2 regions of the Lysinibacillus sp. FSL K6-0075 genome follow, and region 2 is predicted to be linked to the other one. Evidence: a T-box and tRNA genes for the amino acid it is inferred to sense, from the RefSeq annotation. Region 2 holds a T-box; the other holds one or more tRNA genes.
What was found. A T-box is a leader RNA that pairs with one kind of tRNA and senses whether it is charged. The one in region 2 lies ahead of cysS (cysteine--tRNA ligase), so its partner is inferred to be a tRNA-Cys.

Region 1 (3,421 bases), 900 kb from region 2:
GTGACTTGGCTCAAGCCGTTGCCAATGCTGATCTTGTTATAGAAGCAATTCCTGAAGTTGTGAGCATCAAAACAGATTTTTACACGAATCTTGGAAAAGTAGCACCAGCAAAAACAATTTTTGCAACAAACTCGTCTACTTTATTACCAAGCCAATTTGCTGAAGCAACTGGCCGTCCTGAGAAATTTTTAGCTCTTCACTTTGCTAATACGATTTGGAAAAACAATACTGCTGAAATTATGAAACACCCTGGTACAGATATGAAAGTATTTGATGAAGTTGTTGAATTTGCACGCGCCATCGGCATGGTACCACTACCATTGCATAAAGAGCAACCTGGCTATATTTTAAACTCATTGCTAGTGCCGTTTTTAGATGCAGCTGAATCCTTACTTGTAAAAGAAGTGGCTGATCCAGAAACAATCGATAAAACATGGATGATTGGTACAGGCGCTCCACTTGGACCATTTGCTATTCTAGACATCGTTGGCATTAACACTGCCTATAATATTGTGGAAGCGAAAGCAACTGCCACTGGCGATGAAAACATGAAAAAATTAGCTAACCTCTTAAAAACAGAGTACATCGACAAAGGTAAACTTGGTCGTGCAACAGGTGAAGGCTTCTACACATATCCAAACCCAAGCTTTGCTAAACCAGATTTTCTAAAAGCTTAATCGATAAAAAGATGTACATAGTACTTTTTACTATGTGCATCTTTTTTTACTTTCCCAATGTTCGTAGTGACAATCCTATCTTCAGATAAACCGCGTAAGTTATTCCATCATGCATGTAGGAATGAACTCTGGCAACAACAGTATATGTAATCTGGTGACTTCTCGAACACCAGAATAGAAAATCGCCTGGTAGCTTTCACAAGAAAAAGTCCCAAAAACTAGGCGCGTCTTGAAATTTTACTGTTGCAAGCTTTTCTATAATTTTTAATTTAATTTCTTGTTCTAGGTCTTCCCTTTCATGATAGTCTGTATTGTGTAAACAATGTTTAATTTTTGGGATGAAATTCTCGATTATTGTTAGCGTCTCTTCAGTATGTTGATTTTCTAAATTTCCCATAATTTATTCCTCCTTTTTTCCGAGTGAATGATTGAGTTTATTTAAAGCCTTTCTATGATGATTGGATATATTCTGGGGAGTTGTTTGTAATAGTTGAGCTATCTCTTTTATAGAAAGCTCTTTTACATAAATCATCTCTAAAATTTGAAGCTGTTTTACCGTTAGTTTTTGCAAGGACTTTAAGAGCTGTACATCTTCTATATTGTCCAATAATCCTCCACCAATTAAATGATCTAGACCATTTTCATTGCGTGTATCTTCTATTAGCTCTTTTAGGGTCGTCTCCCCCTCCTCTGATAATCCCTTATCTAATATTAATAAAGACCGATTTTGCAGCCTTCTTCTTTTTTTATCAAAATCTAAACTAAAGAAATAAATTAAATTACTTACATATTTGATCTTCCTAACATTTATATAGTGCGATTGAAAAGATTCATCAACGAGTTTCTTATTCAAATCAGTTGGATATAAGATCGCTTTTTGCACCAAATAAAGATTTTGGGAATCCGACAAAAAGCTTTTAATAATTGGATTGTTAACCTGCTCATTATTTCTATAGAAAAATTCCTCTATTTTTTGTTTATCATTCTTCATTTAATAATCCCTCCTATTATCCGCCTTCTTTCTATATAAAGTGAATGTTGTATCTATATTATAAACCAAAATAAGAACAAGTGTTCTTAGAAAGATAAAAAAAATCACCTTTTATACAAAAAAGGTGATTTAATCCAACTTAGTTAAATTTCTAATATAGCTTTTATTTTTTCTGGCTGATAACCAATAATTCTCTCTACTTTATTATCAGCGACTAATAAAGTAAATGGGATAGCGCTACTATTAAATTGCTTAAACTCCATTAATACGTGCTCTTCAGTAATATCCTTATTATTATAAGTAATATTATTTTCCTCTAACCACTCCTTCAACCTAATACAATATTGACATCCATCGCTTGAATATACCGTTATATCATACTTCATCTTAGAGACCTCCTTTTTTCTATAAAGAGGATTAAAACATAAGAAATGAAACCATGACAAAATAATATTTTTTTTATAGGCAGGTTGTTTTTATTACAGAAGAATCCTCTTTACATAGTACAGTTACAATTTTGGTGATATAGCCAAGCGGTAAGGCAAGGGTCTGCAAAACCTGGATCCTCGGTTCGAATCCGTGTATCACCTTATATTACTAATTTGGAGTAAGAGGGAGGGTGATTTACATTATGACACCAGAAAATGTTCCAATTTGGATTAGCCTAATAGGAAATTTTGGATTCCCTATTGCCATAACAGTCTATCTGTTCATTCGCTTTGAAAGGAAAATAGATAAATTAGAAGCTGTCATCATGGAGTTATCTGAAGTTATAAAATCTCTTAATTACAAGAAAGGAGGGTAATCCACATGGAAATTGAAAAATTAATGGCCTGTTACTGTAAAGCAAGAGAAGTTCAATCATTTTATACAAATTGTTTAGCGAGTGACAGTCTGTCCCCAAAGGAACGCGATTTACTAATAAATCTTATACAAAATACCAGTATTTCTTCTAATTTATTGAGGGAATATTGTCAGATTCATGCTAATGAAACATGATCTATTAACAAAATAAACCCATCAAATAATTTAGGTTAAGAACTACCTAATTTTATTTGATGGGTTTTAATTTTTAATAAGTGATTTAAGCTTCTTTAAATCCAAACGTTTCTATTAGAAATATTATTAGCACAATGGAATTGAGGATAATTAAAAGTAATTCTACTACCGCATCCCATACCACTTTTTATACAGTAGAATAACAAGAAATCAACATTTATGGAGCAACTTTTATATTATTATGTAATGGTGATAATAAGGTTTTTTCATAATCTTTAAGTATTGACTATTATAAATAAAAAAAGGCAAAGTTGATTTCAGGCAAGGAATGGTTTATTCGATGTGATGAAAACTGTAAATAACACGTGTGGTATAATTGTAATAAAGTCAAACCTTCATTTACATACAAAGGGGCGGTGCTATTTGCAAAGAAAAATTTTTACGTATTTATCAATAATTTTCTTGTTTTTAACATTTCTTATTGGATTGGCTCCTCAATATATTCTGGGAATTGGCATAACAATTCCATTTATTTTAGGAATTTCAGGACTAATATTTGCTATTTTAGGGATAAAGGGACCCACTCGTATGATTTTAGTTGTCCTTAATTCGTTTATATTAGTAGTGTTTATCGGGATTTATCTAATGGCTTTTTATGGATTTAATAAACCTTAAAAGAAGCAAAGTTTATCTTTAAAAGTCAGAATGATAGGAATTTTATGATAGTCTACAAAGAATAGCTATACTATATCTT
Region 2 (3,421 bases):
CAACCGAACGATTAGGCTTTACAGGTCGCGAGGAAGGTATAGCGGCAATGGCCACGATTCTTTTGATTAAGAAATAAATGTGGATGAACTCCGCTTTTATTTCCTGTAACAGAGTGGTAAAATGAACAAAGTCAATTTTTTGATCGAAAATTTAGGAGGCTTTTAATTATGACGAAAGAAGTTCGCGTTCGTTACGCGCCATCTCCAACAGGTTTTTTACATATCGGTGGAGCGCGTACAGCATTATTCAATTATTTATATGCAAAACATCATAACGGTAAATTCATTGTACGTATTGAAGATACGGATATTGAACGTAATGTAGAGGGCGGAGAAGCATCTCAGCTAGATAACCTAAAATGGTTAGGTATTGAATATGATGAGTCCATTGATATTGGTGGACCTTATGCGCCTTATCGTCAAATGGAACGTCTTGATATTTATAAAGAGCACGCTGAAAAACTATTAGAGCAAGGTGTAGCCTACAAGTGTTTCTGTTCCTCTGAAAAACTTGAAGCATCTCGTGAAGAACAAAAAGCAAGAGGTGTAGCAGCTCCAACTTATGATGGTACATGCCGCCACCTATCAGCAGATGAAGTCGCAGCGAAAGAAGCGGCGGGTGAGCCATATACAATCCGTATGCGCATTCCAGAAAATGTAACATATGAATTTGAGGACTTAGTTCGTGGACAAGTTACATTTGAGTCTAAAGATATTGGTGATTGGGTACTTGTAAAAGCAAATGGTATTCCAACATACAACTATGCAGTTGTTTTAGACGATCACTTTATGGAAATCTCTCACGTTTTCCGTGGTGAAGAGCATTTATCGAATACACCAAAGCAAATGATGATCTTTGATGCATTTGGTTGGGAATATCCACGCTTTGGTCATATGACATTAATTATTAACGAAAACCGCAAAAAGCTATCTAAGCGTGATGAATCGATTATTCAATTTGTTACGCAATATAAGGATTTAGGCTATCTTCCTGAAGCAATGTTCAACTTCTTTGCATTACTTGGTTGGTCTCCAGAAGGGGAAGAGGAGATTTTCTCAAAAGAAGAATTTATTAAAATCTTTGATGAAAAACGTCTTTCTAAATCACCGTCTATGTTCGATAAGCAAAAACTAACATGGATGAATAATCAATATATTAAAAAACTATCTTTAGAAGAAGTGGTCGCATTATCTTTACCTCACTTACAAAAAGCAGGCTTATTACCTGAAGAACTTACTGCAGAGCAACATGCATGGGCGACGGATTTAATTGCACTTTATCATGACCAAATGAGCTTTGGTGCAGAAATTGTCGAATTATCTAGCCTATTCTTTAACGAGCATATTGAATATGATGAAGAAGCAAAAGAGGTTTTAGCAGGAGAGCAAGTACCAGAAGTAATGGCAGCGTTTAAAGCGCAATTGGAGGAACTAGAAGAGTTTACACCGGATGCGGTAAAAGCTGCGATTAAAGCTGTACAAAAGACAACTGGCCATAAAGGTAAAAATCTGTTTATGCCAATCCGTGTTGTGACAACAGGTGAAACACATGGACCAGAGCTGCCAAACGCCATTTGTTTAATTGGTAAAGAGAAAGCAATTGACCGTGTAGAAAAATTTGCGCAATAAAGAGAAATTTATTGACAATTCATTCTTTCGTTGTAAAATGTATTTACATTGAAAAAGCGTTGATAAGGAGAAGTAAGTAGCGCATGCTCTTAAGAGAGGACCATCATCGGCTGAAAGTGGTCTGAGCCTAGGCAAAACTGAAATGCACCTTTGAGCATAAGGCTGAACGATAGTAGGCTTTATCGAGTCGTCCCCGTTAAAGGATGTCCAAAGTGGAAGGATTTTTCCTTCAATCAGAGTGGAACCACGCAAATCGAGCGTCTCTGTCATTCCTTTTAGGAGTGATAGGGGCGCTTTTTTATTCATCAGAAAAGGAGAGTGAAATACAATGGGTATTCAAATTTTTAACTCATTAACAAGACAAAAAGAAACCTTCGTCCCGCTAGAAGAAGGTAAGGTGAAAATGTATGTCTGCGGTCCAACTGTTTATAACTATATCCATATTGGGAACTCACGTCCTGTAATTGTTTATGATACAGTACGTCGTTATTTTCAATATAAAGGCTATGATGTAAAGTTTGTGTCCAATTTTACGGATGTAGACGATAAAATTATTAAAGCAGCAAATGAGCTAGGTGAAGAAGTGCATGAATTAACAGAGCGCTTTATTGCAGCCTATTTTGAAGATGTTATGGCACTAGGATGCAAAAAAGCAGATGTTCATCCACGTGTGACAGAGCATATGGATGATATCATTCAATTTATTCAAGTGTTAATTGATAAGGACTATGCTTATGAGTCTGCTGGAGATGTGTATTATCGTACTCGTAAATTTGATGGATACGGTAAATTATCACATCAATCAGTTGACGATTTAAAAATCGGTGCTCGTATTGAAGCAGGCGAGAAAAAAGATGATGCATTAGATTTTGCTTTATGGAAAGCGGCTAAGCCAGGTGAGATTTTCTGGGAAAGCCCATGGGGAGATGGCCGTCCAGGTTGGCACATTGAGTGTTCTGTAATGGCTCGTGAACATTTAGGAGATACTATTGATATTCATGCTGGTGGGCAAGATTTAACTTTCCCACATCACGAAAATGAAATTGCCCAATCAGAAGCACACAATAATAAGACATTTGCTCGTTATTGGATGCATAACGGGTATATTAATATAGATAATGAAAAGATGTCCAAATCTCTTGGGAATTTCATTCTTGTGAATGATATTCGTAAACAAATTGACCCGCAGATACTACGTTTCTTTATGTTATCTGTCCATTATCGCCATCCAATTAACTTTGCGAAGGATTTAGTAGAAGCTGCTGCTGCAGGTTTAGAGCGCATTCGTACAGCTTACAACAACGTGAAACATCGCCTTACGACTACAGTAAGCTTAGGTGACCATTCAGAAGAATGGCTTAGCAAAATTGCGGAACAAAAAGCACAGTTTGAAGAGGCAATGGATGATGACTTTAATACAGCCAACGCGATTTCTGTATTATTTGAAATAGCTCGTATTGCTAATATTTACTTAAATGAAGCCAATACTTGCAAGAAGGTATTAGAAACCTTTATTGAAACTTTTGAAGTACTAGGTGACGTCCTAGGTATTGAATTCGCAAAAGAAGAAGAACTATTAGACGAAGAAATTGAAGCATTGCTACAAGAGCGCGTGGAGGCACGTAAAAATCGTGATTTTGCTCGTTCTGATGAGATCCGTGACCATTTGCAAGCCCAAGGTATCATTTTAGAAGATACACGACAAGGAACTAGATGGAAACGAGGGTAATTAAGTTGGATAAACTTCGCAATGAAGATGTTAAACAATTAAATGCGCTGGCGTTAGCCTATA

Region 1: it has a tRNA-Cys gene. The T-box ahead of cysS (cysteine--tRNA ligase) is inferred to sense a tRNA for this amino acid. The anticodon was not compared.

The regions. Positions count from the first base shown of each region.
Region 1 covers NZ_CP151947.1:3,960,588-3,964,008, forward strand. Annotated here, with positions in the region: gene MHB65_RS19715 (3-hydroxyacyl-CoA dehydrogenase) at 1-677, shown strand, start outside; gene MHB65_RS19720 (hypothetical protein) at 874-1,074, opposite strand; gene MHB65_RS19725 (sigma-70 family RNA polymerase sigma factor) at 1,078-1,668, opposite strand; gene MHB65_RS19730 (glutaredoxin family protein) at 1,812-2,054, opposite strand; tRNA gene MHB65_RS19735 (tRNA-Cys) at 2,188-2,258, shown strand; gene MHB65_RS19740 (YvrJ family protein) at 2,300-2,473, shown strand; gene MHB65_RS19745 (hypothetical protein) at 2,479-2,667, shown strand; gene MHB65_RS19750 (hypothetical protein) at 3,091-3,342, shown strand.
Region 2 covers NZ_CP151947.1:4,865,306-4,868,726, reverse strand. Annotated here, with positions in the region: gene ispF (2-C-methyl-D-erythritol 2,4-cyclodiphosphate synthase) at 1-77, shown strand, start outside; gene gltX (glutamate--tRNA ligase) at 169-1,629, shown strand; T-box leader at 1,680-1,897, shown strand; gene cysS (cysteine--tRNA ligase) at 1,958-3,358, shown strand; gene MHB65_RS24510 (Mini-ribonuclease 3) at 3,364-3,421, shown strand, end outside.